Streptomyces clavuligerus: one gene and its partner. The protein of the gene in region 1 interacts with the protein of each later gene in a pairwise test. Links are inferred from orthologs where the notes say so. Each region holds a gene or a part of one and is shown on either strand. Other genes may lie near its edges.

Region 1 (14,420 bases):
GCCGTGCGCATCGCCCGCTGGGCGGCCGTGGAGCGCGACCCCGGGCCCGTGCCCCTGGCCGCCCCGGCCCGGGACCGGGCCGCCGCCGCACTCCGTATGACCCCCCTCCAGGTGCGCGCGGGCTGGGACCGCGCCCGCCTCGCCGGACTGGTGGAGCTGCACGGCGGCACCGCCCGCCCCGGCTGGCGGCTGCGCGCCTGGGACCGGGACGACATGGCCGTGCTGCGCGGCTGGGTCGCCCTCTTCGACGCCTGGTCGCTGGCGCACCCGGCGCCCACCGAGGTCCCCCCGACCGCCGTGGCGGAAGTGGTGGAAGCCGTTCCGCAACTGCTCTCCCTCCTTCAGCTCTCGGCCGGGCCCGTCCTGGTGCCCGCCCTGCTGGACCTGCTGGAGCAGCGGGTCCAGGAGCTGCGCGAGGAGCGCTGCGAGGTCCCCTACGGCCCCGGCCACCGACCCGCGGCCGGGGGCCCCGGCGGAACGCCGCAATCGCCGCAATCATCGTCGGAACCGGTGCCGGACGGCGGAACGCCCCCCGGCCAGGACACGGCACCCCGCCCCGGGGGCGAGGGCGGGGCGCCCGTCCTGCACGGTCTGCCCTCCGTCTCCCCGCTGCTCGACTGGGCCCTCGACGGGCTCGCCGCCGTGGGCGCGCTCACCCTGGACAAGGGCCGCTCCGCCACGCTCACCCCGCTCGGCAACTGGGCGGTCTGGGTCAAGCTGGAGCAGATCTGCGTGGCCGCGCAGAGCCCCGCGGGCAATATCGAGCAGTCGGCCGAGGACATGCTCCGCGGCTGTGCCCGGCTCACCCCGGGGCCCGCCAGGGCCGAGTACCGGGCCTGGCTCGCGGCGCGCCCGGTCTCCAGTGCGGTGACCGAACTGCTGACCGTGGCCCGGGGCGAGGACGCCCTGCTGCGCGGGCTCGCCTTCGAGGCGCTGCGCGTCGTCGGCGCCCCCGCCGAGGCCGAGGTCCGCTCCGCCGCCGCCGAGGCGTCGCTGCGCCCCTACGCCCTGCTCTGGCTCGCCGAGTACGAGGGCATGGACCCCGAGGACGCGCCCGATGTCCTCAGCCGGGAGGACGCCACCTGGCTCTGGGTGGACACCGCGGCGGCCGTCGCCGACCACGGCGAGCCCCAACTGCTGCTGCGCCACCTCGACTCCGCGGTCCAGGGCACCGTCCCGGCCCTCCTCGAAGAGGTCCGGTCCGGCGGTCACCCCCGTACGGTCCAGGTCCTGGTGGCCCTGGCCGCCGCGCATCCCGATCCGGCCCTCGCGAAGGCCGTCCGCCGCGCCGCCTTCCAGGTCCACACGGGAGGCGCGTAGCGCCGACCCCCGCCACCCGGCCCGGCGGGGCCGCGCCGCACCCCCGCCGGACCGGGCCGTACCCCGGAGCCCGTTCCTCCGATGTGACCCGCGTCTCCTTTGGGCGTCCGCCCCCGGCGACGCCTCCCCGCGCACCGTCCGCGCAGGCCGCGGCGGTTTCGGCCGCCCGCCGGCCCCCGGGCCGCGCCACCGAGCCCGCAAAAGCACTTGCAGCCCCCCGTTAGACTGGCCGTATGGCCTTTCTCCCTGTGCATTAGACGGCGTCGACGCCCCCTCCGCCCGTCCCTCCGCCGTCCGATCCGCCCTGGAGTCTGTCCGTGATCACCGCTTCCGGTATCGAGCTGCGTGCCGGTGCCCGCATCCTCATCGAGTCCGCGTCCTTCCGTGTCGCCAAGGGCGACCGCATCGGCCTCGTCGGCCGCAACGGCGCGGGCAAGACCACCCTCACCAAGTGCCTCGCGGGTGAGGGCATCCCCGCCTCCGGCACCATCGCCCGCTCCGGCGAGGTGGGCTACCTCCCGCAGGACCCGCGCACCGGCGACCTCGACACCCTCGCGCGCGACCGCATCCTCTCCGCCCGCGGACTCGACAGCGTCCTCCGCAAGATGCGGGAGAACGAGGACCGGATGGCGAACGGCCAGGGCGCCACCCGCGAGAAGGCGATGAAGAAGTACGAGCGCCTGGAGACGGAGTTCCTCACCAAGGGCGGATACGCCGCCGAGGCCGAGGCCGCCACCATCGCCGCCGCGCTCGGACTCCCCGACCGCGTGCTCGGCCAGCCCCTGCACACGCTCTCCGGCGGCCAGCGCCGCCGGGTCGAGCTGGCGCGCATCCTCTTCTCGGACGCCGACACCCTCCTCCTGGACGAGCCCACCAACCACCTCGACGCCGACTCGATCGTCTGGCTGCGCGACTACCTCAAGACCTACCGCGGCGGCTTCATCGTCATCTCCCACGACGTCGACCTCGTCGAGACCGTCGTCAACAAGGTCTTCTACCTGGACGCCAACCGCTCCACCATCGACATCTACAACATGGGCTGGAAGCTCTACCAGCAGCAGCGCGAGGCCGACGAGAAGCGCCGCAAGCGGGAGCGGCAGAACGCCGAGAAGAAGGCCGCCGCGCTCAACGCCCAGGCCGACAAGATGCGGGCCAAGGCCACCAAGACCGTCGCCGCGCAGAACATGGCCCGCCGCGCCGAGCGGCTGCTCGCCGGGCTGGAGGCCGAGCGCGCCTCCGACAAGGTCGCCAAGCTGCGCTTCCCCGAGCCCGCGCCCTGCGGCCGGACCCCGCTGCGCGCGGAGGGCCTGTCCAAGTCCTACGGCTCGCTGGAGATCTTCACCGATGTCGACCTCGCCATCGACAAGGGCTCCCGGGTCGTCATCCTCGGTCTGAACGGCGCGGGCAAGACCACCCTGCTGCGGCTGCTCGCGGGCGTGGAGCAGCCCGACACCGGCGAGGTCGCCCCCGGCCACGGCCTCAAGCTCGGCTACTACGCCCAGGAGCACGAGACCCTGGACCCGGGCCGCACGGTCCTGGAGAACATGCGCTCCTCCGCCCCGGACCTGGACCTGGTGGAGATCCGCAAGACGCTCGGCTCGTTCCTGTTCTCCGGCGACGACGTCGACAAGCCCGCCGGTGTGCTCTCCGGCGGCGAGAAGACCCGGCTCGCCCTGGCCACCCTGGTCGTCTCCTCGGCCAATGTGCTGCTGCTCGACGAGCCCACCAACAACCTCGACCCCGCCAGCCGCGAGGAGATCCTGGGCGCGCTGCGCACCTACAAGGGCGCGGTCATCCTGGTCACCCATGACGAGGGCGCGGTGGAGGCGCTGGAACCGGAGCGGATCATTCTGCTGCCGGACGGCGTCGAGGACCTGTGGGGCGCGGACTACGCGGACCTGGTGGCCCTGGCCTGACCGGACGCCGTTCCGGTGCCGGTCCGGGACCGGCACCGGAGCCCGTACGGGCCCGGGACGCGGGGTGCCGACCCCGGCCAGCGCACTGATCCACTGCCTATGGATCATTCGGCTCACGGGTGATCCATCATCTGAGTGAGCGTGTCTCATCCATCCGTCGGGGCGCCGCCCGCGGGCCACCGGGCGCTCCCGGTGGTGCCCCCGTCGGCATGCTTCGGAACGTACCTACTCTGACCTGCCCACTTGTCGGGACGACCCGCTTCTGTGACGGACGTCTCGAACACGGAATGAACCTTTCGGGGTGCCCGGGCCGTATAGGGACTGATGAAGGTCGTCTTATGGACCTTGCCGAATGGGTGGCCAGGAAGGGCGCAAGGGGTGATCATGAGAAGTCCAGAGCGCACTTCCCATGAGGAGGCACGGGTGGCCGAGACTCTGAAGAAGGGCAGCCGGGTGACCGGCGCCGCGCGCGACAAGCTCGCGGCAGACCTGAAGAAGAAATATGACTCCGGTGCGAGCATCCGGGCGCTGGCCGAGGAAACCGGCCGGTCCTACGGGTTCGTCCATCGGATGCTGAGTGAGTCCGGAGTCACACTGCGAGGACGCGGTGGAGCCACACGGGGCAAGAAGGCCGCCTCGGCCTGAGCGGCCGGCGGCCGGGCTCTGTCCGGTTGTCGAGTGCTCACCCGGCCGGCCCGACAGCGGGCCGGGTGGACGCTCCGGCAGTCGCCGCTTCCGGCGGTGCGGGTCCTGTGGACCTCGCCGTACGGTGGCGGGGGCTCGGCCATGGCGGACAAGTCCCCGGGGACGGGTGGTTACTGTGCAGTCGCTTAGCTAGTCTGCGACTGCACCGATCACCCCCGAACCGGAGGCGCCCCATGACTTCGCCCGGCTCCGCGCACGATGTCGTGCTGGACCAGGACGGCGTACGGCTCACCGTGGAGGACATGGTCGCCACGGTGACCCTGACCAACCCGGCCAAGCGCAATGCGCAGTCCCCCGCCCTGTGGCGGGCGCTGACGCAGGCGGGTCGGTCGCTGCCGGGCAGCGTACGGGTGGTCGTGCTGCGCGCGGAGGGCATGTCCTTCTCCGCCGGGCTCGACCGGCAGGCTTTCACGCCCGAGGGCTTTACGGGCGAGCCGTCCTTCCTGGAACTGGCACGGATGTCCGACACGGCGCTCGACGCCGTGATCTCCGAGTACCAGGAGGCGTTCACCTGGTGGCGGCGGAACGACATCATCAGTGTCGCGGCCGTCCAGGGACATGCCATCGGCGCCGGTTTCCAACTCGCGCTCGCCTGCGATCTGCGGATCGTGGCGCAGGACGCGCAGTTCGCCATGCGCGAGACCGCGCTCGGCCTCGTCCCCGATCTGACCGGTACCCATCCACTGGTCTCGCTGGCCGGTTACGCCCGGGCGCTGGAGATCTGCGCGACGGGACGCTCCGTCCACGCCGACGAGGCCGAACGGATCGGCCTCGCCCAGCTCGTGGTTCCCGGGGCGGAACTGGACGCGGCGGTACGTGACCTCGTCGCCGCGCTGCTCGTCGCACCCCGGGACGCGGTCGTCGAGACCAAGACCCTGCTGCGCGGCGCGGCGACCCGTTCCTACGAGGACCAGCGCGCGGCCGAACGCGCGTCCCAGACCCGCCGCCTCCGGGACCTCGCGGGCCTCGGCGACTGACCCACCCGCCGGTCACGTCCCCCGGACCCGGTGCCGCGCCCCGATCCGGCCGCCCCGCCGCCGACGAGCCCCGCGCTCACCGCCGGATCCGGTGCGTCGCCGGAGCACGCCGCACGGCCCCGCGCGGTCCGTCGCCTTCTCCGGACCCCGGGGCGCCGTCGCACGGCCACCGCGCGGATCTGGCGGGCTGCGAGGGCGGTCGGGTCCTCCGGGGACGGGGACGGCGGCGGCTCGGGGCGTGCCGCACAGCCGCGGCCGGACCTGCCTCCACCGCGACGTACCGCGTGGCCACCTCAGGACCTGGTCCACCGCGTCTGCCGGGAGGGCCACCACCGCCGACCTTCGTCCAGCGCGTCCCCCCGGGGCCGACAGCCGACCCGGGGGACCCGGTCCGCCGTGTTCTCCGCGAGGTGTCGCGCGCCGGAGCGCTCTCAGACGGTGACGGCGGTGATCAGGACCGCCACCGGGAGGTCCCCGGGCAGTTCCGGCGAGACGGCCGAGCGGACCGCACGGGCCACGGTGAGGGGGCGGTGGCCCCGGGCGACGGCGATCTCCAGCCGGGCCCGGTCCGGGGCGATCGTGACGGCGGGGCCCAGGGTGGCGGTCAGACCGTCCACGCCGGGGACGGCGGCCGCGGCACGGGCCGCCGGACCGTCCGGCTCCGTCCGTGGAACGGACGGCTCCACAGGGGCGCGCACCGGCCCGGTCCCCCCGGCCGGGGCCGGGTCGGCCAGCCCCGTCACCCGGATATCCGTATCCGTCACGGGCAGATCGAGCACGTCCGTCGCGGCGGTCAGCAGCGCCTCGCGCAGTCCGGCCGCCAGCTCCGGCAGCGGCCGTGACCAGGTCGTCGCTGTGCACTCCGCCGTGATCCGCAGCGGACCGGGCGGCAGTGCGCCCGGCGGGGGCGGCACCCGGGGGCGGGCCGCCGCCTCCGGGTCCGCCAGATCCAGCCGCAGCGGACCCGGCACCACCCCGGTGACCCCCGCGCCCGCCCGCTCCAGCACGGCCCGGGCCGCCCGCTCGGTGATCCAGACCCCGTCCTCCGCCCCGCCCAGCGCCAGCAGTCTGCCGGGGCCGAGCCATCTCCGTACCGCGTCAGCAGTGGTCATGGCCCCAGCCTGCCGCATCCCCGGCGCGCAAGCGGACAACCGCGCTTAATGTGGGCAAGGGGGTGTTTTCCAAACGGCGGGCGACGGCCGAAAGGATCGACGGGATGACGGACAGCACCGGTAGGGAACTCCAGGGCACGGGCGGCAGGTCCGGGGGCAAGGACCCCGGCGTCCGGGGCCGTACGACCATCTCCGACGGGGTCGTCGAGAAGATCGCCGGGCTCGCCGCCCGCGATGTCGTCGGCGTCCACACCATGGGCAGCGGACTCTCCCGCACCCTGGGGGCCGTCCGCGACCGCGTCCCCGGCGGCCGGACGAGCGTCACCCGGGGCGTCAAGGCCGAGGTCGGCGAGGTACAGACCGCGCTGGACCTGGAGATCGTCGTCGACTACGGCGTCTCGATCTCCGAGGTGGCCCGCGCGGTGCGCGAGAACGTGGTCTCCGCCGTGGAGCGGATGACCGGCCTGGAGGTCGTCGAGGTGAACATCGCGGTCACCGATGTGAAGCTGCCCGACGAGGAGGACGACGAACCGGAACCACGACTTCAGTGACCGGCGGCCCAGGGAGTGAGGAGCTGAGCTGAGATGAACATGGCTGTGGCCGGACTACTGGCCGGAATGGGCCTCGGCTTCGCCGGGTACTTCGGTGGCTTCGGCGCCTTTCTGCTGGTCGCCGCCCTGGGAGCGGTCGGCTTCGTGGCAGGCCGCTTCCTCGACGGCGATCTCGCGCCCGGAGAGTTCTTCCGGACCCGCGAGCGCGGCGACCGGCCCCGGTGACCCCGGGGGCGGGAGCCGCCACCGCCGACGGCGGTCCGGACGGCGGGTACGGCGGCATCGTCGACGGCGGTCCGGACGGCGGCACCACCGGCGGGCGGATCGGCGCGGGCGACCGGGGCGCGACCGTCATCGCGGACCGCGTCGTCGCGAAGATCGCCGCACAGGCGGCCCGGGAGGCGATCGGCGCCGTGCCCGAGGGCGGCCGGTCCCCGCATGCCTCCGTGGCCGTACGGCGGGGCGCCGCCCGGGTCCGGGTCAGCCTCGAACTCGACTACCCGTCCGACATCGGCCTCCAGTGCGGCGCCGTCCGCCGCCGTGTCACCGAACGCGTCGAGACCCTGGCCGGGATGACCGTCCCGGAGGTCTCCGTCCTGGTGGAACGGCTGCACTCGGCCGAGACCCGCGGCACCGCGCGGCGGAGGACCCGATGACCCCGCAGCAGCGGCCGACGGCACAGCCCGGGGCGCCGACCGCGCCGCCACCGCCCAGCACCGAGCGGCCCGACCCCTTCCTCGTCCGCAACCGCCGGACCGGAACCGGCAGATTCTGGTCGGTGCGCCGCCTCCCCGCCGCGCTGCTCGCCGCCGTCGTCCTCGGCGGCGCGGGAGTGCTGCTGTACGACATCGCCGCCGTCCGGGCGGGCCGCCCGGCGATGGAGTGGCGGCGCGTGGCCGTGGCCCAGCTCGCCCGGCGGCGGCTCGACGAACCCTGGGTGCTGACGGGCGCGGCGGTCCTCGCCGCCGTCGGGCTCTGGCTGATCGTCCTCGCCGTCACCCCCGGGTTGCGCCGGCTGCTCACCATGCGGCGCGACGGCGGCCCCGTCCGGGCGGGCCTGGAGCGGACGGCCGCCGCCCTGGTGCTGCGGGACCGTGCGATGGAGGTGCCCGGAGTGCGGTCGGTACGGGTCCGGGTGGGCCGGTCCCGGGCCAGGGTCCGGGCCCTGGCCCACTTCCGTGACCTCGACGAGGTCCGCGCCGACCTCGACAGCGCCCTTGACGCGGCCGTCGCCGAACTCGGCCTGGTCAAGGAGTTGTCGCGGTCCGTACGGGTCTCCCGGCCGCCCGTGCGGAAGACCTGAGGTGACACGAGTGCGGGGAGAGGCACGATGCTGAGAGCCGTCAACCGTGTGGTGCTCGGCCTGGCGGGCGCGGTGCTGGTCTGCGGCGCGGGCGCGGCGCTCGCCGCGGGCGCGGGCCTCGACGTCCCGTCCTGGTGGCCCTGGCACGGCCCCCGCGATGTGCCGCTCTCCACGGCGGACCGGGAGCGGTGGCGCGACGAGAGCTGGTGGTGGCCCACCGTCGCCGCCGTTCTCGCGGTGCTCGTGCTGCTGGCGCTCTGGCTGCTGCTCGCGCAGCTCCGGCGGGGCCGACTCGCCGAACTCCGGGTGGCGGGCGACGACGGCGGGGACGGACTGATCCGGGGCCGGGCGCTGGAGCGGGTGCTCCAGGCGGAGGCGGAGTCGCTGCCGGGGGTCGCCCGGGCCCGGGTCCGGCTCACCGGCCGCCGCCGGGAGCCGCGGGCCGGGGTCGGACTCCTCCTGGAGCCCCACGCCTCACCGGAGGAGACCCTGACCCGGCTCGCCTCCGGGGCGGTGGAGCACGCCCGCGCCTCGGCCGGGCTCGTCGAACTGCCCGCCGAGGCACGGCTGCGCGCCGCCCGGCACGGCGCCCGCCGGGTGAACTGACCCCCGGCACGCCCCTCCGCCGGGCCCGGCGGCGGCACCGGCTCAGAAGCCGCGCCGCGTCCCCCCGTCGACCGGCAGCATCACACCCGTCAGATAGGACGCGGCGGGCGACAGGACGAACGCCGCCACCCGGCCGAACTCCTCCGGGGTGCCGTACCGCCGCAGCGGGATGCGCGCCTCGTTCGCCGCCCGGGCCGCCTCCGCGTCCCCCGAGAGCGCGTCGAGTTCCCGTACCCGGTCGGTGTCGATCCGGGCGGGCAGCAGCCCCACCACCCGGATGCCCCGCGGCCCCAGCTCGTCCGCGAGCGACTTGGCGAAGCCCGCGAGCCCCGGGCGCAGCCCGTTGGAGATCGTCAGCCCGGGGACGGGCTCATGGACCGAGCTGGAGAGCACGAATCCGATCACCCCGCCCTCGCCGAGCGCCGCGGCGGCCGTGCGGGCCGTGCGCACCGCGCCCAGGAACACCGAGTCGAACGCGGCCCGCCACTGCTCGTCCGTGTTGTCCGCGGCGGACCCGGGCGGGGGCCCGCCCACGCTGATCAGCACCCCGTCGAACCGCCCGAAGTGCGCCCGGGCGGCGTTGACGAGCCGCTCCGCGCCCTCCGGGTCGGCGTTGTCCAGCGCGATGCCCACGGCGTCCGGGCCCAGTTCCGCCGCCGCGTCCAGCACGGTCCGCTCGTCGCGCCCGGTGATGACGACCTTCGCGCCCTCGGCGACCAGCGCCCGCGCCGAGGCGTTGCCCAGCCCCCGCGAGGCGCCCGTCACCACGAGGACGCGGTCCTTCAGTCCAAGATCCATGGACTTATCCTGCCCGCATCTCCCGTCCCAGCGCGAGGGCCGTCGTGACGAGGGCGATATGGCTGAACGCCTGGGGGAAGTTGCCGAGCTGGCGCCCGGCCGTCGTGTCGTACTCCTCGGCGAGCAGCCCCACATCGTTGCGGAGGGTCAGCAGCCGCTCGAACAGATCCCGGGCCTCCTCGCTCCTGCCGGTCATCCGCAACGCGTCCGCCAGCCAGAACGAGCAGGCGAGAAAGGCGCCCTCGTCCCCCGGCAGACCGTCCACCGTCCCGCCCCCGGTGCTGTAGCGGCGGATGAGCCCGCCCGGTGTGCCGAGCCCCTCCCGGACCGCGTCGACCGTGCCGACCACCCGGGGGTCGTCCGGCGGCAGGAACCCGGTCCGGGGGATCAGCAGGGTCGCCGCGTCCAGTTCGGCGGAGCCGTAGTACTGGGTGAACGTATTGCGCACGGGGTCGTACCCCTTCTCGCAGACGTCCTCGTGGACGGCGTCCCGCATGGTCCGCCAGCGGTCCACGTCGCCGCGGAGCGAGGGGTCGCCCTCCAGGGTGCGGACGGCGCGGTCCGCCGCCACCCACGCCATCACCTTGGAGTGGACGAAGTGCCGCCGCTGTCCCCGGACCTCCCACAGCCCCTCGTCCGGCTCCCGCCACTTCGTCTCCAGGAAGCCGAGCAGGCTGAGCTGGAGGAACCAGGCGTGCCGCTCGGAGGGGATACCCGCCTGCCGGGCCAGGAAGAAGGAGTCGACGACCTCGCCGTAGACATCGAGCTGGAGCTGGTCGACGGCCGCGTTCCCGGTGCGCACGGGGGAGGAGTCGGCGTATCCGGAGAGCCAGGGGAGCACGGTCTCCGGGAGCCGCCGCTCCCCGCCGAGCCCGTACATGATCTGGAGGTCCGCCGGGTCGCCCGCCACCGCGCGCAGCAGCCAGTTCCGCCAGGCCGTCGCCTCGTCCTGGTACCCGGCGTCCAGCAGGGCGTCCAGGGTGAGCGTCGAGTCCCGCAGCCAGCAGAAGCGGTAGTCCCAGTTCCGTACCCCGCCCAGCGCCTCGGGCAGCGAGGTGGTGGGCGCGGCGACGATGCCGCCGGTGGGTTTGAAGGTGAGGGCCTTCAGGGTGATGAGCGAGCGGACGACGGCGTCCCGGTACGGGCCCGAGGTGCTGCACCGGTTCGCCCACGCGGACCAGTCCCGCAGACTGCACTCCAGCGCCTCGTACGGGTCGACGAGGGTGGGCCGGTGGTGGTGCGAGAGATACCAGGTGAGGGTGAACGCCACCCGCTCGCCGGGGCCGACCGGGAAGGAGGACACGGTGCTGAAGTCCTGGCCCCAGGTCTTGACCCGGGGTTCGCTGCGCAGCCACACCGCGTCGGGCCCGGCGACCGCCACCCGGTGGCCGTTGGTGCGGCGCATCCAGGGCACCACCGAGCCGTAGTCGAAGCGCAGCCGCAGCACACTCTCCACCTGGACGGTGCCGGTGACGCCCTCCACGATCCGCATCACGTCGGGGGCCTCGTCGCGCTGCGGCATGAAGTCGATGACCTTGACCGTGCCGTCGGGGGTCTCCCACACCGACTCCAGGACGAGGGAGTCCCCGATGTACGCCCGCCGGGTGCACACGCCCGCGCCCTTCGGGGCGATCCGCCAGTGCCCGTTCTCGTGGTCGCCGAGGATCGCGGCGAAGCAGGCCGCCGAGTCGAAACGGGGCAGGCAGAGCCAGTCGACGGAGCCGTCCCGGCCGACCAGGGCCGCCGTCTGGAGATCGCCGATGAGGGCGTAGTCCTCGATGCGCAGGGTCATGCTGTGGCGCATTCCCGGGGCGGGTGGGGGAATATCAGCCGGGTCCCCCTGTCAGACGATCAGGGCCGTCGGACGATCGGGGCCCGGCCGTCGCGCGCGCAGTTCCCCGGGCGGCCCGCCGGACCGCTGGGGCCGCGACGCGTCAGGCGGTCGCGGGCTCCTGCGAGGCCCGCTCCGTGCTCCCGCTGTCCTCGCTGTCCCCGCTGTCCTCGCTGCTCCCGCCGGGTCCGCCGCTCCCGCCGGCCGCGGCCTCGGCCGCGCGGGCGGCGCGCCGGTCGCGCACCTCGCGGCGGACGAGGATGACCCAGCCGATCGGGACACCGGCGGTGAAGAGCCACCACTGGACCGCGTACGCCATGTGCGCGCCGATCGAGTCGTGGTCCGGCTTCGGGATCGGCTCGGGCAGGGTCGCCGAGGTCTTCGCGGGGATCAGCTCCACATAGCCGCCCAGGACCGCGCGGTCCAGCGCCTCGGCCCGCTGCTCGCTGTTGATCAGCATGATCTGGCGGGGCGGCAGCCCGGAGAGGTCCTTGATGCCGCTGCTGCCGGTCGTCTCGTCCGCCTTCAGCCGGCCCGTGATCGTGACCTCGCCCTTCGGCGGGGGCGGTACGGCGGGGTACGCGTGCTGGTCCGTGGGGGCCGGGACCCAGCCCCGGTTGACGAGGACCGCGCGGCCGTCGGGGAGGACCAGCGGGGTCAGGACATGGACGCCGACCTTGTCGTCCACATTGGTACGGCGGCGGACGACGACCTCGCCCCGGGTGTCGTACGTACCGGTGGCGGTGACCTTGCGCCAGTAGTCGGAGCGGGGGACGGAGTGCCCCGGGGAGGTCAGCTCCGTCACCGGGACCGGCTCCGCCTCCAGGTTCCGCTGGATCAGCCCGTTCTGCTCCACCCGGCGCTCATGGCGGTGGTACTGCCAGAAGCCCAGCTCGATCATGGTCGGGACGAGCGCGAGGCCGACGAGGGTGAGGATCACCCACTGGCGGGTCAACAGAAAGCGGTACACGGCGTCGACCGTACCTCCTGCCCCCGGCGCGGCCGGTGGCGGGGCCCGCCCACCGCGTCCCCGGGCCGTCCGCCCCGGCTGCGGGGTCCGCCGGGCGGGACCGGACCCGGACGGGTCGGACCGGCGGGCTCAGGCCCGGTCGACGACTCCCACCCGTCCCTCCGCGCGGGCGCAGTGGGCACCGCAGTACCAGTGCCCCTGGACCTCGACGCCCTGGCCGATCACCTGGACCTCGCAGTGCTCGCAGACCGGCGCCATGCAGTGGATCGCGCAGGCGAAGCAGTCGAAGACATGCACCGCGCCCTGGGCGTGCACCTCGAACGACATGCTGTAGTCGTTTCCGCAGACCTCGCAAAGTGCCATGCGCCTCAGCGTGCGGCGCGGGGCCGCGGAACCGGCGGACGGCACGCCCGCCCGTCACCCGTCTGCGCCGACCGGCCGTCCACCGGGCCCGGAGGCCCCTGCGCACCGTCCCGGCCCGGCGCTCAGTCGGCCGCCGCCACGTCCCGCAGGAGCTGGGTGAAGGCGGCCTCGTCCACGATCGGGGTGCCGTACGCGGTCGCCCGGCCGGTCTTGGAGGTCGGGGCGTGCGGATCGTTGGTGACCAGCAGGCTCGTCAGCCGGGAGACGCTGGTGGAGATGTGCAGCCCCGCCTCGAACGCCCGGTCCTCCAGCAGCTCCCGGTCGACGGAGGTGTCCCCCGAGAACGCCACCCGCATCCCCTGCTTCAGCGGCTTCCCCGGCTCGTACCGCCCCGGGTTGGGATAGGGGCACGGGGGGCGTTTGCGCGAGGGGCGCCAGGAGCCCGCCCCGTACCGGCCGTAGGAGGAGCCCGCCCCCGTCCGGCCGTGACCCGGCTGATAGCCGATCCGGGCCACGGCGGGGGAGTCCGACCACTCCGTCAGCGGCAGACACTCCAGCAGCGGCAGCCGCACCCCGTCCCGCGCCGCCGTGTGCAGACTGGGCCGGAACGCCTCCGCCAGCACCCGGGCGTCGTCCAGCGCGTGGTGCGCCTGCCGCTGGACCACACCGAAGTGCGCGGCCAGGGACTCCAGCTTGTGGTTGGGCAGCGGCAGCCGCAGCTCCTTGGCGAGCGCGATGGTGCACAGCCGCTGCCGGGTGGGCGCGGTGCGGCGGGCCCGTGCGTACTCCCTGGCGATCATGGACCAGTCGAACATGGCGTTGTGCGCGACGAGTACCCGGCCGTCGAGGCGCTGCGAGAACTCGTCGGCGATGTCCTGGAAGAGCGGCGCCCCCGCGAGGACGTCGGACGTCAGACCGTGTATCCACACCGGGCCCGGATCCCGCTCCGGGTTGACCAGCGTGTACCAGTGGTCCTCCACCTCGCCCCGGGCGTCCAGCCGGTACACGGCAGCGGAGACTATCCGGTCGTCGCGGGCGAGGCCGGTGGTCTCCACGTCGACGACCGCGTACCCCCGCGGATAGGCGGACGGCCACGTCGTCGCTGCTGTCGTGCTGTCGTCGGGCATGGTCACAGAGAATACGGCCCCTCACTGACAGCACCCGATCCGCCCGCCCCGTACGCCCTTTGCGCGCCGGTGTGCCCGGCGGTCGGCGGGCCGGTCCCGATGCGCCCGCCACCGACCCGGCGTCAGCTTCCGCGGGTTCCTCCGGGCGGGTCGCTCCGCCGCGGGCGGCCCGCGGGATGGGACCCCCCCCGGGTGACCCATGCGTCCGACGCAGCCCATGGCGCCGCCCTCGGCGCCCGGCTCAACTGGCTCCGCGCGGCCGTCCTCGGCGCCAACGACGGCATCGTCTCCACGGCGGGCCTGGTCGTCGGCGTCGCCGGGGCAACCGACGACCGCTTCGCCCTGCTCACCGCCGGGCTGAGCGGACTGCTCGCGGGCTCCCTGTCCATGGCGGCCGGTGAGTATGTCTCCGTCTCCACCCAGCGCGACACGGAACGGGCGGCGCTCGCCCTGGAGAAGCGGGAACTGCGGGAGCAGCCCGACGCCGAACTCGACGAGCTGACCGACCTACTGACCGGACGGGGGCTCAGCCGGGACGTCGCCCGGGAGGCCGCCGTCCAGCTCAGCGAGCGGGACGCCCTGCGCGCCCATGCCCGGGTCGAGCTGGGGATCGACCCCGACGCCCTCGCCGAGCCCTGGCACGCGGCGGGCGCCAGCTTCCTCGCCTTCACGGCGGGCGCGCTGCTGCCGCTGCTGGCGATCGTGCTGCCGCCCGCCCCGGCCCGGCTCGCGGTCACCGTCGGATCGGTGCTGCTCGCCCTCGCCTGCACCGGCTGGTGGAGCTCCCGGCTGGGAGCGGCGCCCGCCGGGCGGGCCGTGGCCCGCACCGTGGGCGGGGGAG
Region 2 (15,819 bases), 3.5 Mb from region 1 along the record:
CACCCCGGCGGCCGGGGCGTCGTCCAGGGCTACCGCCCCGGGGAAGGGGGCCGCGCCGTCCGCTGGAAGGCCACCGCCCGGATCAACGGCTTCGACGACGACTACGGACTGCGCTTCCGCCCCGAGGCCGAGTTCCCCAAGGGCGGCTCCGGCTCCCCCGTGCTCGACGCCCACACCGGCGCCGTCACCGGCGTCCTCAAGTCCCGGCGCGCGGGCCGCGACGGCGGCACGGCCATCGCGGTCACCGCCCTGCGCCGCTTCGGCCCCGCGTACCAGCCGCTGATCGCGGACCACGACCACTGGCATGGGCAGTCGCCGAAGACGACCGGCCACAACTGGGTCGAGCGCCAGCACCAGCTCCCCGGCGCGGGGGTGCACACCGGCGGCGACCAGTGGGGCCCCCGCGACCGCCGGGAGGCGCTCGGGCTGCTCGCCTCCGTACCGCCGCCCGACGGCATCCGGCCCGTCGTCGAACTGGTCCGCAAGGCCCGGGGCGGGGTCGCCGCACCTCCCGGACAGCTGCTGCCCCACTCCTGGCGCGACGGCCACGGACTGCTCTACGAGGCCGGGCAGCCCGTCGCCGCCATCGCCGCGCTGCACTACCTCCAGCTCGTCGTGGAGTACGAGCGCGTCCGCGGCGGGGACGCCTCCGCGCTCGCCGACTGGGTCGCCCTCCGCCTCCAGGACGTCCCCCGGATCGTGCACACCGTCGTCACCCAGGCGAGCCTGCCGCCCGGCCTCGCCCCGCCCCCCGTGACGGCGGGAAGCGCCCCCGCCGTGGTCCGCTACCCCCGGGCGGGCGACGGCACCGGCGTCGTCATCGTCGAACTGGAGCCGGTGCTCGGCCCGTTCCGCGCCGGACCCGCGGGCACCGCCCCCGGCAGCCGCTTCTACTGGCGCATCCGCGTCGACGACGGCTTCGACCTCAACGAGCCCCTGCACGAGGACCAGACCGGTGACGGCGTCCCGCCCGAGGAACTCGTCCACACCCTGCGGGCCCCCCTCGCGGAGGTCTTCGCCACCCTCGACGCCCCCGGGGCCCCCGCCCCGCTGGAGGTCGCCCTCCCCGCCGACCACTTCGACACCGCCGTACACCGCTGGCAGCTCACCGAGATGGCCCGGCTGCACCAACCGGCGTATGTCGGGGTACGGCGGATGGTGGTGCTGCGGGACCTCGGCAGACGAGGCGAACCGGACCCCGTCTGGCTCCGCCGGTGGCGGGCGATGGAGCGCGCGGGAGCACCCGTCGCCGTCCGCACGCCCCCGCCCCGGCAGCTCCCCAGACCCCGCCACTTCGAGGAGATGGGCGCGTCCGCCGTGCCCGTGCTCTGCCGCCCCGCGAGCAGCGGCGCGGGCCGCCGCGCCATCGGCATGGCGCTCGCCGCCGGGCACGGCATCGCCCTCTGGCACACCGACGGCCACCCCGACCTCGGCTGCGGCGACTTCTGCGACCGGCTCCACGAGGGAGCCGCCCTCCTCCTGGAACAGAGCACCGCCCCCGTCGAACTTCCCGACCGGCTCAGACGTATCAGGGACGACATCAGCGGAACCCGCGACACCGGCCACTGGGCCGAGTCGGTGGCCCTCCTCTACGACGACCCGGGGCGCCCGCTGCCCCTCGACGACAGCGGACCGGTCGACTCCCCATGAGGGCGCCGTGCGGTCCCGGTGAGGAGAGCCTCAAGAGATCGCCGCCGTCTGCCATGGGAGGGCGGAGGTGTGGGTACATAAACGGCGTTGCCCGCGACCGGTTTCCCGACCCGTCACTGAGGAGCGAGCGATGGACGACTGGCTGATCTACCGCGGCGTCGGCGCGCCGGACCACCGGCGGATACGCTCCCTGCCCCCGCCCCCGCCCTGGCGTGCCTTCACCGGGGAGCCGCTGCCCGGCCCCGTCCCCCCGATCGACGCCGCCTCGCTGCGGCGCCTCGGCACCCGGGTGGGCGCACCGCCCGCCCAGGACTCCCGCGCCCTGGAGCTGATCAACGCGGCGCTCTATCTGCGCCGCCCCCTCCTCGTCACCGGCGAACCGGGCTCCGGGAAATCCACCCTCGCCCACTCCATCGCCTATGAACTGGGGCTCGGGCGGGTCCTCCAGTGGCCCGTCGTCTCCCGCACCGAACTGCGGGACGGCCTCTACACCTACGACGCCATCGGCCGCCTCCAGGACGCCCAGCTCGCCGAACGCGAGGAGCCGGGGGAGGAGCCGGGGGAGGAGCCGGAAGAGGGGGCGACCGGGCGGCGCGGGCCCGACGACATCGGCCGCTACATCCGCCTCGGCCCCCTGGGCACCGCGCTGCTCCCCACCGAACTCCCCCGGGTCCTGCTCATCGACGAACTCGACAAGAGCGACATCGACCTCCCCAACGACCTCCTCAACGTGGTCGAGGAGGGCGAGTTCGCCCTGCCCGAACTGGAACGGACGGCGGACCGGCCCGGACGGTACGAGGTCCGCGTCCTCACCGACGACGGCCGCCGGGTCCCGGTGCGCGGCGGCCGGGTCCGCTGCCACGCCTTCCCCTTCGTCCTGATGACCAGCAACGGCGAACGCGACTTCCCCGCCCCGCTGCTCCGCCGCTGTATCCACCTCCACCTCGACCCGCCCCGCGACGAACGGCTCGCCGCCATGGTGCAGGCCCACTTCGGCACCGGCGCCGACGAACACAACCTCGATCTGATCGGCCGCTTCACCAGCGAGGACGGCGACGGCGAACTCCGCCCCACCGACCAGCTCCTCAACGCGATCTATCTGACCCAGCACACCGCGCGCACGGAGCCCGGACGGCGCGAGGAGATCGCCGGACTGCTGATGCGGCCCCTCGACACCCGCAGGCGCTGACCCATGGACCCACGACCCCGCGCCCGGCCCGGCCGCCGCTCCCCGCCCCGCCCCGGCCCGGCCGCCCCCGGCGACGGCCCGGACCACGAGCGGCACGAGGAGCCCGGCGCGCCCGCGCCCCCGCTCGTCGCCCTCGTCCGCCGGATGCGCGCCGCCGGTCTCGACCCCACCCCCGAGGAGCTGGCCGACGCCCTCTGGCTGGCCCGGCACGTCCCCGCGACCCCGCCCCCCGGCGCCCGGCCCGGCCCCGCCCCCGCCGCACCGCCCGGCGAGGAGGAGACCCCCGACCCGGTACGCGACCCCGCCCCCGCAGACGACCCCGCGTTCCCCGCCGCCCTGCGGCCCGCCCCCGTGCACCGCTCACCCGTCGAGCTGTACGCGCCCGGCCGCCCGGGACCCGGCACCGGCGGCGCCCCGCCCGGCGCGGTCATGCGGCGGATCAGGGTCCCCGCCCCCACCGCCCTCCCCGACGCCCGCGCCCTCGAACGCTCCCTGCGCCCCCTCCAGCGCTACCGGCCGCCGCTGCGCCCCGTCCGCCGCGAACTCGACGAGACCGCCACCGCCGACCGCGCCGCCGACACCGGGCTCGTGCTGCCCGTCCTGACCACCCGGCGCCGCCGCGAGGCCCGGCTCGCCCTCGTCATGGACGAGTCCAGCTCCACCGTCGTCTGGCAGGACGTCCTGGAGGAGCTGCGGCAGATCGGCGAGCGCGCCGGCGCCTTCCGCGAGGTCGCCGTCCACCGCATCGGCGACGGCACACCCCCCGGGGGACCGCCCGGCATCGGCGACCCCACCGGCCGCCGGCTCACCGTCGTCCTCAGCGACTGCGCCGGACCGCTCTGGCGCAGCGGCCGGATGCAGCGCCTCCTGTACACCTGGGCCGCCACCGCGCCCGTCGCCGTCGTCCAGCCGCTGCCCCAGCGGATGTGGGGCCGCACCCATCTGCCCGCGCTCCCCGGGGTGCTGCACCGCCGTGAGGGCCCCGCCGGACGGCTGGAGTTCGCCCCCCGGGACGGCACCGCCGCCCCCCGGGGCATCCCCGTGCCCGTGCTCGCCCTGCGCCGCTCCTCGTTCGAGGCGTGGACCCGGCTGATCGCGGGCGGCACCGGACAGAGCGTCGGCGCCGCCGCCGGGATCGTGCACCGCCGCCACCGGCCCGCCCCCGGCCGCGCCCGCGCCGCCCAGCGCCTCGACGCCGCCGAACGCGTCCGTCGCTTCCGCAGGACCGCGTCGCCCGCCGCCGCCCAGCTCGCCGTGCATCTGTCCGCCGTCCCGCTGATGCTCCCCGTCATGCAGCTCGTCCAGCGCGCCACCCTGATGCGCAGCGGCCCCGACGTCCTCGCCGAGGTCCTGCTCAGCGGATTGCTGCGGCGCGACCCGAGCGGCCCCGGCGCCGACGACGGCGGCCCGTCCTACGTCTTCCTCGACGGGGTGCGCGAGGAACTGCTCGCCCGGCTCGGCACCGGCTCCGCCGCCCTCGTCCTCAAACACTGCTCCGAGTACGTCGAATCCCGCTACGGCCGCACCGTGCGCAACTTCCCCGCCATGGCCGCCGCCTTCCTCACCGGGTCCGTCGACCCCAGCCCCCAGCCCCTCGCGCCGGTCGGCCCCGAGGACCGGGGGCCGCTCTCCTTCGCCCAGATCTCCACCCAGGTACTGCGCCGCTTCGGCGCCGACCGGACCGCCATGCTCCCCGGGCGGCTGCACCGCGAGGGCACCGCCGGGCTGCTGGCCCGCGCGCACGCCTGTCTCGCCCACTACGCCGAGCACGGCACCGTACGCGACCTCGACACCGCCATCGCCCTCCTCGCCTCCGCCACCCAGGCGGAGAGCTGGACGAGCCGCACCACCGAACGCGCCGGGCTCTACGAGGAACTCGCCGACGCCCTGCTCCGCCGCTGGCTGGTCCGCCCCCTGCCGGAGGACCTGCCCGAAGCCCTCGACGCCGCCCAGACCGCCATCGCGGGCGGGCCCCCGCGGGCCCATCTCACCCTCGCCCGCGTCCTGGAGGCCATGGCCGACGAGGTCGCGTCCGGACGGCTGCCCGCCAAGCTCGTCCCCGAGTGGGCCTGGGTCCAGGCCGGGGACGAACCCGAGCCCGTGGCCGCCGTCCTGCTCACCGCCGCCGACAGCAGCCTCGCCGAGCTGACCGACGCCGTCCCCCGGAGCCGGTCCGCCCCCACCGCCCTGCGCGAACAGGCCGCGTCCGCCCGTATCCGGGTGCTGCGGCGGCTCGCCGTCCTCGGCGCGCCCTACGCCCTGAGCGGCCCCGCCGACCCCGGGGACTGGTTCACCGCCACCCTGGACACCGCCATCGCCGTGGTCCATCTGCTGATGGCGGAGGCCGTCCCGGACGCGCTGGCCGAGCTGCGCACCGACGAGCGCCATGAGTCGGCCCTGCTGGCCCGCGGCGGGCTGCTGCTCGAACTGGCCCGCCACCACCGGGGCGAGGGACCGGTGCGGCCCCGGGTCGTGGACCTGGCCGCGTCCCGCGCGTACGCGGAGAGCGCGGGCCACGATCTGCACACCGGCATCGACGGCATCGACTGGGACGCCGTCGGCCCCGCCGAGCTGTGCCGGGTCTGGCTCGACTACGCCGACGCCATCGAGTTCGCCGACGAACACCCCGACGACGACACCAGGCTGCGCATCCTCCAGGCGCTGGACCAGGCGCGGCGCAACGCGGGCCGGGACGAGGAGACCCAGGCCCACATCCTGCTGCGAATGGCCTCCCTGCTGGAGCAGCGGTACCTCACCACCGGGGGCTGGGCCCACCGCGACTCGGCGATCGCGGCCTGGACCGAGGCCCTGCCGCTGCTGTCCTGGTCCGACCCCGGGCGCACCGGGGTGCTCACCTCGCTCGGCCGCCAGCTCACCGAACGGGGCGTGGACAAGGAGAACCCGTCCGACGTCCACGCGGCGGTACGGGCCCTGCGCGGCGCGATCGAGGAGACCCCGCCCGCCGACCCCGAGCTGCCGCGCCGCCGGGCGCTGCTCGGACACGCCTGCATCGAGCGGTTCCGGGCCGACGGCTCCCTCGCCGACCTCCATGAGGCCGAGTGGGCGCTGGGCGCGGCGGCCCGCGAGGCGGCCGACCCGGAGCTGACCGCGTACGCCTGGTGGTACCGCGCGCTGGCCTCGGCCCTGCTGGCCCGGCGCACCGGATCACCGGCCCGGCTGCGGGCCGCGGCGGTCTACTACCAGCGGGCCGGACAGGGCCCCGACGGACTGCTGGAAGGCGCGGTCACCGCCCAGTGGGCCCGCGCGGGCAGGCTGGAGCGCACGGCCGGTCCCGAACGGGCCCTGGAGGAGCACCGCGCGGTGCTGGGGCTGCTCTCCTCGGCCCGCTCCCGCCCGGCGGAGCTGATCCGCCAGGAGATCCGGCGGCTGGAGGACCCGGGCGGGGAACCCCGCCGCGAGGAGGACCCGGAGCAGGGCCCCCCGGGCCCCCGGGACCGCCACGGCCGCTGACGACCCCCGGGTACACCCCCGAACCCGGGAACGCCGGAGGGCCGGCACCCCCATGGGTACCGGCCCTCCGGTCCGCCGCGGCGGACCACAGCGCGGATCAGGCGTCGAAGACCTCGTTGACGAGCTGCTCCTGCTCCTGCTCATGACGCTTCTTGGAGCCCACCGCCGGGGACGAGCCGTGCGGACGGGAGATCCGCCGCAGCCGCTCGCCGTGCGGGACGTCCGCGCCGACGGCCAGGTCCAGGTGGTCGATCAGGTTGAGCGCGATGAACGGCCAGGCACCCTGGTTCGCCGGCTCCTCCTGGGCCCAGATGTACTTCTCCGCGTTCGGGAACTTGGCGATCTCGGCCTGGAGCTCGGCACCCGGCAGCGGGTACAGCCGCTCCAGCCGGATGATCGCGGTGTCCTGCGTACCGCGCTTCTTCCGCTCCGCGTCGAGGTCGTAGTAGACCTTGCCGGAGGTGAAGACGACCTTGCGCACGCCCGCCGGGTCCACCGTGCCCGCGTCGACGCCGGTGTCCCCGATCACCGGGCGGAAGCCGCCGGTCAGGAACTCCTCCGTCTTCGACTGCGCCGCCTTCAGCCGGAGCATCGACTTCGGGGTGAAGACGATCAGCGGCTTGTGGTGCGGGTTGTGCACCTGCCAGCGCAGCAGATGGAAGTAGTTCGACGGCAGCGTCGGCATCGCGACCGTCATGTTGTTCTGCGCGCAGAGCTGGAGGAAGCGCTCCGGGCGGGCCGAGGAGTGGTCCGGGCCCTGGCCCTCGTAGCCGTGCGGCAGCAGCAGCGTCACACCGGAGTGCTGGCCCCACTTCTGCTCGGCCGAGGAGATGAACTCGTCGACGACGGTCTGGGCGCCGTTGACGAAGTCACCGAACTGGGCCTCCCACACGACCAGCGCGTCCGGGCGGGCCAGCGAGTAGCCGTACTCGAAGCCCATCGCCGCGTACTCGCTGAGCAGCGAGTCGTACACGTTGTAACGGGCCTGCTCCTCGGTGAGGTAGAGCAGCGGGGTGTAGTCCTCGCCGGTCTCCTGGTCGACGAGGACCGCGTGGCGCTGGCCGAAGGTGCCGCGGCGGGTGTCCTGGCCGGAGAGGCGCACCGGGGTGCCCTCCATCAGCAGCGAGCCGATGGCCAGGGTCTCGCCCATGCCCCAGTCGATCGTGCCGTCCTCGACGGAGGAGGCGCGCCGCTGGAGCTGCGGCAGCAGCCGCGGGTGGACGGCGACGTTGTCCGGGATGTTCACCTGGGACTCGGCGATCCGCTTGACGATCTCCTGGGAGACCGCCGTGGTCACCGCCACGGGGAACTCGGCCTGCGGGTCGGGGACCTGCGCCGGGGCGGGCAGGCTGGTGGCCTCGCGGACCTCGGCGAAGACCTTCTCCAACTGGCCCTGGAAGTCCTGGAGGGCCTGCTCGGCCTCCTCCAGCGTGATGTCCCCCCGGCCGATCAGCGACTCGGTGTACAGCTTGCGCACCGAACGCTTCTTGTCGATCAGGTTGTACATCTGCGGGTTGGTGAACTGCGGGTTGTCGCCCTCGTTGTGACCGCGGCGGCGGTAGCAGATGAGGTCGATCACCACGTCCTTGTTGAACGTCTGGCGGAACTCGAAGGCGAGCCGCGCCACCCGGACGCACGCCTCCGGGTCGTCGCCGTTGACGTGGAAGATCGGCGCCTCGATCATGCGGGCCACGTCGGTGGCGTACATCGAGGAGCGGGAGGACTCCGGGGCGGCGGTGAAGCCGACCTGGTTGTTGATGACGACATGGACGGTGCCGCCGGTGCGGTAGCCGCGGAGCTGCGACATGTTCAGCGTCTCGGCGACCACGCCCTGGCCCGCGAAGGCCGCGTCGCCGTGGAGGGCGACCGGCAGCACGGTGAAGTCCGTGCCGCCCTTGTTGATGACGTCCTGCTTGGCGCGGACGACACCCTCCAGGACCGGGTCGACGGCCTCCAGGTGGGAGGGGTTGGCGACCAGGGAGACCTTGATCTGCTCACCGTCGAGACCGGTGAAGGTCCCCTCGGCGCCCAGGTGGTACTTGACGTCACCGGAGCCGTGCATCGACTTCGGGTCGAGGTTGCCCTCGAACTCCCGGAAGATCTGCGCGTACGACTTGCCGACGATGTTGGCGAGGACGTTCAGCCGGCCGCGGTGGGCCATGCCGATGACGACCTCGTCGAGGCGGGACTCGGCCGCCGAGTCGATGACCGCGTCCAGCAGCGGGATGACGGACTCGCCGCCCTCCAGCGAGAACCGCTTCTGACCGACGTACTTCGTCTGGAGGAAGGTCTCGAACGCCTCGGCCGCGTTGAGCCGGCGCAGGATGCGCAACTGCTCCTCGCGCTCCGGCTTGGCGTGCGGGCGCTCCACCCGGTCCTGGATCCACTTGCGCTGCTTGGGGTCCTGGATGTGCATGAACTCGATGCCGGTGGTGCGGCAGTACGAGTCCCGCAGCACGCCGAGGACGTCGCGCAGCTTCATCAGGGACTTGCCCGCGAAGCCGCCGACCGCGAACTCGCGCTCCAGGTCCCACAGGGTGAGGCCGTGCTCGGTGATGTCCAGGTCGGGGTGCTTGCGCTGGCGGTACTCCAGCGGGTCGGTGTCGGCCATGACATGGCCGCGGACCCGGTAGGAGTGGATCAGCTCGAAGACCCGGGCGGCCTTGGTGACGTCGTCGTCGTGGGAGGCGTCGATGTCCTTGAGCCAGCGGACCGGCTCGTACGGGATGCGCAGCGCCTCGAAGATGTCGTCGTAGAAGCCGTCCTCGCCCAGCAGCGAGTTGGCCACGACCCGCAGGAACTCGCCGGAGGCCGCGCCCTGGATGACCCGGTGGTCGTAGGTCGAGGTCAGCGTCATGACCTTGGAGATGCCCAGCTTGTTCAGGGTGTCCTGGGAGGTGCCCTGGAACTCGGCCGGGTAGTCCATGGAGCCGACGCCCATGATCACGGACTGGCCGGGCATCAGCCGCGGCACGGAGTGGACGGTGCCGAGGCCGCCGGGGTTGGTCAGGGAGACCGTGACCCCGGTGAAGTCGTCCATCGTGAGCTTGTTGCCCCGGGCGCGGCGGACGATGTCCTCGTACGCCTGCCAGAACTCGAAGAAGTTGAGCGTCTCGGCCTTCTTGATGGCCGCGACGACGAGCTGGCGGTCGCCGTTGGGCTTGACCAGGTCGATGGCGAGGCCGAAGTTCACATGCTCCGGCTTGACCAGCGTCGGCTTGCCGTCCTTCAGCGCGAAGGACCAGTTCATCGACGGCATGGCCTTGAGGGCCCGCACCATCGCGTAGCCGATGAGGTGGGTGAAGGAGACCTTCCCGCCCCGGGCGCGCTTCAGATGGTTGTTGATGACGATGCGGTTGTCGAAGAGCAGCTTCACCGGGACGGCGCGCACGGACGTGGCCGTGGGCATCTCCAGCGAGGCGTTCATGTTCTTCGCGACGGCGGCGGCCGGGCCGCGCAGGGTGATCAGCTCGGGACCCGCGGGTGCCTCGGCGGCCGGCGCGGGAGCCGCGGCCGGCTTCGGCGCGGCGACCGGGGCCGGGGCCGGGGCCGGGGCGGCGGCGGGCACGGGCTTCGGCGCTGCGGGGGCCGGAGCCGGTGCCGCAGCCACGGCCGGGGCCGCGGGGGCGGCCGGGGCGGCGGGCACGGTGGCACCGTTGGCGCTCGCCCGGGGGGCGGGAGCGGTCGGCGCGGGGGCCGCGGCGGGAGCCTCCGCGGTGGGCTCGGCCCCGGTGGCGGCGGTGTTCTGCGCGCCGGGCTTGTAGTCGGCGAAGAAGTCCCACCAGGCCCGGTCGACCGAGTTCGGGTCCTGGAGGTACTGCTGGTAGATCTCGTCGACAAGCCACTCATTGGGCCCGAAAGCGGCGGCGGGACCGGCGCCCTGCGCGCTTTCGTCGGTCGTGGGGGCACCACCCGGCCGGAGGCTGGGCGAGCTGGAGTTACTGGGGGACTGAGACGACACGGCGGCAACCGCCCTCTTCCGCTTCACAAGGTGATGGACAGCGGGAATCAAGGCTACGCCTCCCCGGCCTGGACGTGCAGACCAGACGGGTCACAGTCGCGCAAGTCACATCGAAAGACGGGTTTCACGGAGGGGAATGGCGGGAAATAAGCACGGTTTACCCGCACCGCTGGTATGGCAGCCAGCGATGGAGCTTCCGGACATGTTCACCCGCTGTTCCGGTTTTCCGCCCTCGTCCCGCACACGTAGAAGGGTTGGTTCCGATTCGAACCCTACGTCAAGGGCGGGGTGAGGGGACCCCCGGAAGAGTGACGAGGATGCGGCAGCCCCGGGCCGATTCGGCCACACCGATCCGACCGCCGTGGAGATCGACGGCCCAGCGGGCGATGGCGAGGCCGAGGCCGGTGCCCCCGTCGCCCTTGCCGGGCGCCGCGCCCCCGCCCCGGTTGAACCGCTCGAAGACCTGGCGCCGCTGCGGCTCCGGGATGCCGGGACCCTCGTCCACGACCTCCAGGTCCAGCGACTCGGGGCTCTCGCCGCGCCGGGCCCGTACCGTCACCCGGCCGTGCGGGGGCGAGTGCTTCACCGCGTTGTCGATCAGATTGGCGACGACCTGGTGCAGCCGCTCGGCGTCCGCGTGGGCGGTCAGCTCCGGCGGGGAGACGTCCAGATGCAGATGGACGTCCGTCCGCGTGTGATGCCCCGAGCCGGAGGCGAGCGCGCGCCGCCCGGCGGCGAGGTTGGCCTCCTTCAGCACCCCGGAGAGGTACGGCCACACCTCGAAGCGCCGGGCCCGCAGCGGTACGACACCGTTGTCGAGACGCGACAGGTCGAGCAGGGTCTCCACCAGCCGGCCCAGCCGCTCGGTCTGTTTCAGCGCGGTCCGCATGGTCTCCGGGTCGGCGGCGGAGACCCCGTCCACCACGTTCTCCAGGACGGCGCGGAGCGCGGCGATCGGGGTGCGCAGCTCGTGCGAGACATTGGCGACCAGCTCCTTGCGGTGCCGGTCCACCGCCTCCAGGTCGTCCGCCATGCGGTTGATCGTGCAGGCGAGGTCGCCCAGCTCGTCCCTGCGGTCCGCGCCGCGCACCCGGCGGGTGAAGTCGCCGTGCGAGATCCCCCGGGCCACGCGGTTCATCTCGTCCAGCGGCGCGGTGAGGCCGTGCGCCACGAACTGGGTGATCAGCAGGGTCGCGATCACCGAGAAGACGGTGATGAAGCGCAGCTCGGTGGAGGTCTCCAGGGCCACCAGCAGCAGCCCGGTCGTGATGAAGACCGAGACCACCACCAGCGTGCCCAGCTTGGTCTTGATGGAGATCTTGGCCTTGACCGGGCGGGGCCGCCCGGCGCCCTGGCCCCGGGGGCGGCTCACGGCGCCGGGGTCTCCAGGGCGTACCCCACCCCGTGGACGGTACGGATCCGCTCCGCGCCGATCTTGCGGCGCAGGGCCTTGATATGGCTGTCGACGGTCCGGGTGCCGGAGGCGTCCGCCCAGTCCCAGACCTCGGCGAGGAGCTGCTCGCGGGAGAGGACCGCGCGCGGGGTGTTCGCCAGACAGACCAGCAGATCGAACTCGGTGGGGGTCAGATGCACATCGTCGCCCCGGACCCGGACCCGCCGCTGGGCGTGGTCGATCTCCAGCTCGCCCAGGCGGAGGATGCCGCTGCGGGGGGTGACGGCGGCGAGCGCCGCCCGCTCCACCCGGCGCAGCAGGACATGCACCCGGGCGGCCAGCTCCCGCATCGAGAAGGGCTTGGTCATGTAGTCGTCGGCGCCCACGCCGAGGCCGACGAGCATGTCCGTCTCGTCGTCCCGGGCGGTGAGCATCAGCACCGGCACCGGGCGCTGGGCCTGTACCCGGCGGCAGACCTCCAGGCCGTCGAAGCCGGGGAGCATCACGTCGAGCACCATCAGATCGGGCTGCCATGCCTCGGCCGCGTCGACGGCGGCGGGGCCGTCGGCGGCGGTCTGCACCAGGAAGCCCTCGGCCCGCAGCCGGGCGGCGATGGCGTCGACGATGGTCGAGTCGTCCTCGACGACCAGCACCCGGCGCTGGGCTCCGGGCGTGGCCGCGACGCCGTTGTGGGTGGTGTGTGTCTGTTCCATCGCCCGCCCCTGTAAGCGCTGGGCCGCGTCGCCCGCGCATTGTCGTCCATGTGTAGCTCAGCAGCGTAAAGGCAGTTGGAGGCTCCGGGCTACGCGGGCACTACGGCGAGATGGACCACGTCAGGAACGCCTCGGGCAAGGTGGATCTCTTCCGTCCCTACCCCGTTGAATCCGGCATTCCGCAAGGTTTCTTCAAAAGCGGGGGACGGTCGCGCCGACCAGATCGCGAGCACCCCGCCCGGATTCAGCCGCCGGGCGGCGAGGGCCAGACCGGCGGGGGAGTACAGCGCCCCGTTGTCCTCGGTCACGGTCCAGTCCGGGCCGTTGTCGATGTCCAGGCAGAGGGCGTCGTAGCGGACGTCGGTGTCACGGAGATGGGTGAGGAGGTCCACGGGGAGGAGCGCCGTCCGGGGGTCGGCGAGGGCGGGGGCGGAGATCCGTCCCAGGGGGCCGTGGAGATGCCAGTCGACGATGGCCGGTTCTCGTTCCACAACGGCGATATGTCGCCAGACCGGGGAGGCGGCGGCGTGGGCGAGGGAGAAACCGGCACCGAGTCCGCCGATGAGGAGGGACGGGTCCGGGCGGGCGCCCAGGGCGCGGTGGGCCGCGTCGATCAGCAGCCGCTCGGAGCGGCCGTCCGAGGTGTCCATCAGGAAGCAGCCGTTGGCGATGATCTCGTACACCTCGCCCCGGCGGCGCAGGGCGACCTCGCCGAAGGGGCCGTCGCGGCGGTCGAGGGTCACGGGCGGTTCATGGGGTGCGCGGGGCGTGGGCGGGGTGGTGCGCATCGGGCCTCCGGTCGGCTGGCGCGGCGGACGGGCGGTCGGGCGGTTGGTTGGGCGAGGGCGGTGGGCGGTGGGCGGTGGCTCCGGCGGTCGGGCGAGGGCGGTGGACGGGCGGCGGGGGCTCCGGCGGCCGGGTGCGGGTGTTGGTGCTGGTGTCGTGGTGACGCGTGGTGACCGGGCCATCGTGGTCCGTCGCTCCCCGCCGGGCCAAGTGGTTTCCCGGGGCGTCGCCGCTTCCGCCGGCTCCGGCGGGCGGGGCGGCGTCACCCGCCGGAGCCCCGCCGTCCCCGCCGCCGCTGTGCCGTCCCCGCCGTGCCGCCGGGTGCGGCCCCGATCGCTCAGAGCGAACAGGCGGCCGGGAACATCCGGGGCTCCCCATGCATTGACCTCACATAACTGCATTGAGTCTCCATAGCTCAAGTTCACTGCCTAAGGGGAGATCATGGCTGCTGAGTCCCAGACGTTCACACCGCTCACCCTGCCCGTGCTGCCGCTCGACGACGAGGTCGTGCTGCCCGGAATGGTGGTGCCGCTGGACCTCACCGACACCGAGGTCCGCGCCGCGGTGGAGGCCGCGCAGGCCGCCGTCCGCTCCGCCGGGCCGGGCAAGCCGCGGGTGCTGCTCGTCCCCCGGGTGGACGGCCAGTACGCGGCGACCGGTGTGCTCGGGACCGTCGAGCAGGTCGGCCGGCTCTCCGACGGCGACCCCGGCGCGCTGATCCGCGGCGAGGGCCGCGTCCGCATCGGCTCGGGGACCACGGGCCCCGGCGCCGCCCTGTGGGTGGAGGGCACCCAGATCGCGGAGTCCGTCCCCGACCCGCTGCCGGGCCAGCTCGCCGAACTGGTCACCGAGTACAAGGCGCTCGCCACCGAGTGGCTCAAGAAGCGCGGTGCCTGGCAGGTCGTCGACCGGGTGCAGCAGATCGACGACCTCGCCCAGCTCGCGGACAACTCCGGCTACTCCCCCTTCCTCAGCACCGCGCAGAAGATCGAGCTGCTGGAGACCGCCGACCCGGTCGCCCGGCTGCGGCTCGCCATCTCCCAGCTCCGCGAGCACCTCGCCGAGCAGGACGTGGCGGAGTCCATCGCCAAGGACGTCCAGGAGGGCGTCGACAAGCAGCAGCGCGAGTTCCTGCTGCGGCGCCAGCTCGACGCCGTCCGCAAGGAGCTGCGCGAGCTCAACGGTGAGCAGGAGGGCGAGGAGTCCGACGACTACCGGGCCCGCGTCGAGGCCGCCGCGCTGCCGCCGAAGGTGCGCGAGGCCGCCCTCAAGGAGGTCGACAAGCTGGAGCGCGCCAGCGACCAGAACCCCGAGGCCGCCTGGATCCGCACCTGGCTGGACACCGTCCTGGAACTGCCCTGGAACGAGCGGACCGAGGACGCGTACGACATCCGGGGCGCCCGGGCCGTCCTCGACGCCGAGCACGCGGGCCTCGCGGACGTGAAGGAACGGATCACCGAATACCTGGCGGTGCGCAAGCGGCGCGCCGACCGGGGGCTCGGCGTGGTCGGCGGGCGGCGCGGGGGCGCGGTGCTCGCGCTCGTCGGCCCGCCGGGCGTGGGCAAGACCTCCCTGGGGGAGTCCGTCGCGCACGCCATGGGACGGAAGTTCGTCCGGGTCGCCCTCGGCGGCGTCCGGGACGAGGCGGAGATCCGCGGCCACCGGCGCACCTATGTCGGAGCGCTGCCGGGACGCGTCGTCCGGGCGATCAAGGAGGCGGGCTCCATGAACCCGGTGGTCCTCCTGGACGAGATCGACAAGGTCGGCTCCGACTTCCGGGGCGACCCGGCCGCCGCCCTCCTCGAAGTGCTCGACCCGGCCCAGAACCACACCTTCCGGGACCACTACCTGGAGGTCGAGCTGGATCTGAGCGATGTGGTCTTCCTGGCCACCGCCAATGTCCTGGAGGCTGTCCCCGAGGCCCTGCTCGACCGGATGGAGCTGGTCCGGCTGGACGGCTACACCGAGGACGAGAAGGTCGTCATCGCCCGGGACCACCTGCTCCCGCGCCAGTTGGAGCGGGCGGGCCTCACCCCCGGCGAGGTGGTCCTGGAGGAGTCGGCGCTGCGCCGCCTCGCCGGGGAGTACACCCGCGAGGCCGGGGTGCGGAACCTGGAGCGGGCCGTCGCCCGGCTGCTGCGCAAGGTGACGGCCCAGCACGAGCTGGGCGAGGGCGGGCTGCCCCGCGCCATCGGCGCCGGGGAGCTGCGCGCGCTGATCGGGCGCCCGCACCATGTCCCGGAGTCCGCGCAGGACCCGGCCGAGCGCCGCACCGCCGTACCCGGTGTCGCGACCGGACTCGCGGTCACCGGCGCGGGCGGCGACGTGCTCTTCGTCGAGGCGTCGCTGGCCGACCCGGAGACCGGCGCGGCGGGGCTGACCCTCACCGGCCAGCTCGGCGATGTGATGCAGGAGTCGGCGCGGATCGCGCTGAGCTATCTGCGCTCGCACGGCGCCGAGACCGAGCTGCCGGTGGCCGATCTGAAGGACCGGGGTGTGCACATCCACTTCCCGGCGGGCGCGGTGCCCAAGGACGGGCCGAGCGCGGGCATCACCATGACCACGGCGCTCGCCTCCCTGCTGTCGGGGCGGCCGGTGCGCACGGATGTGGCGATGACCGGCGAGGTCTCGCTCACCGGGCGGGTGCTCCCGATCG

The links.
Region 2: the proteins of CRV15_RS22970 (region 1) and CRV15_RS07845 interact in binary tests that used the Escherichia coli proteins (3 or more experiments, as listed by UniProt). The link is inferred for Streptomyces clavuligerus from one-to-one orthologs.

Annotation. Positions count from the first base shown.
Region 1 is NZ_CP027858.1:5,451,169-5,465,588, forward strand. The notes cover bases 949-3,936. They hold CRV15_RS22970 (ABC-F family ATP-binding cassette domain-containing protein), read left to right. Parts: upstream 949-1,637; coding sequence 1,638-3,236; downstream 3,237-3,936. Other genes in these bases: CRV15_RS22965 (hypothetical protein), read left to right, coding at 949-1,320; CRV15_RS22975 (helix-turn-helix domain-containing protein), read left to right, coding at 3,660-3,881. In the rest of the region: more of CRV15_RS22965, read left to right, coding at 1-948; CRV15_RS22980 (enoyl-CoA hydratase/isomerase family protein), read left to right, coding at 4,115-4,918; CRV15_RS22985 (hypothetical protein), read right to left, coding at 5,350-6,030; CRV15_RS22990 (Asp23/Gls24 family envelope stress response protein), read left to right, coding at 6,135-6,581; CRV15_RS22995 (hypothetical protein), read left to right, coding at 6,615-6,806; CRV15_RS23000 (Asp23/Gls24 family envelope stress response protein), read left to right, coding at 6,863-7,237; CRV15_RS23005 (DUF6286 domain-containing protein), read left to right, coding at 7,234-7,884; alkaline shock response membrane anchor protein AmaP, read left to right, coding at 7,912-8,490; CRV15_RS23015 (SDR family oxidoreductase), read right to left, coding at 8,533-9,288; CRV15_RS23020 (glycoside hydrolase family 15 protein), read right to left, coding at 9,293-11,080; CRV15_RS23025 (SURF1 family cytochrome oxidase biogenesis protein), read right to left, coding at 11,223-12,089; CRV15_RS23030 (hypothetical protein), read right to left, coding at 12,219-12,452; CRV15_RS23035 (DEDDh family exonuclease), read right to left, coding at 12,575-13,579; CRV15_RS23040 (VIT1/CCC1 transporter family protein), read left to right, coding at 13,772-14,420. UniProt on the Escherichia coli protein: Genetic data indicate it may be involved in ribosome assembly or function.
Region 2 is NZ_CP027858.1:1,964,566-1,980,384, reverse strand. The notes cover bases 6,208-10,594. They hold CRV15_RS07845 (multifunctional oxoglutarate decarboxylase/oxoglutarate dehydrogenase thiamine pyrophosphate-binding subunit/dihydrolipoyllysine-residue succinyltransferase subunit), read right to left. Parts: upstream 10,272-10,594; coding sequence 6,408-10,271; downstream 6,208-6,407. Other genes in these bases: CRV15_RS07835 (HAMP domain-containing sensor histidine kinase), read right to left, coding at 10,549-10,594; CRV15_RS07850 (SAV_2336 N-terminal domain-related protein), read left to right, coding at 6,208-6,310. In the rest of the region: CRV15_RS07860 (VMAP-C domain-containing protein), read left to right, coding at 1-1,650; CRV15_RS07855 (AAA family ATPase), read left to right, coding at 1,781-2,839; more of CRV15_RS07850, read left to right, coding at 2,843-6,207; more of CRV15_RS07835, read right to left, coding at 10,595-11,643; CRV15_RS07830 (response regulator transcription factor), read right to left, coding at 11,640-12,377; CRV15_RS07825 (spermidine synthase family protein), read right to left, coding at 12,467-13,165; lon (endopeptidase La), read left to right, coding at 13,605-15,819. UniProt on the Escherichia coli protein: E1 component of the 2-oxoglutarate dehydrogenase (OGDH) complex which catalyzes the decarboxylation of 2-oxoglutarate, the first step in the conversion of 2-oxoglutarate to succinyl-CoA and CO(2).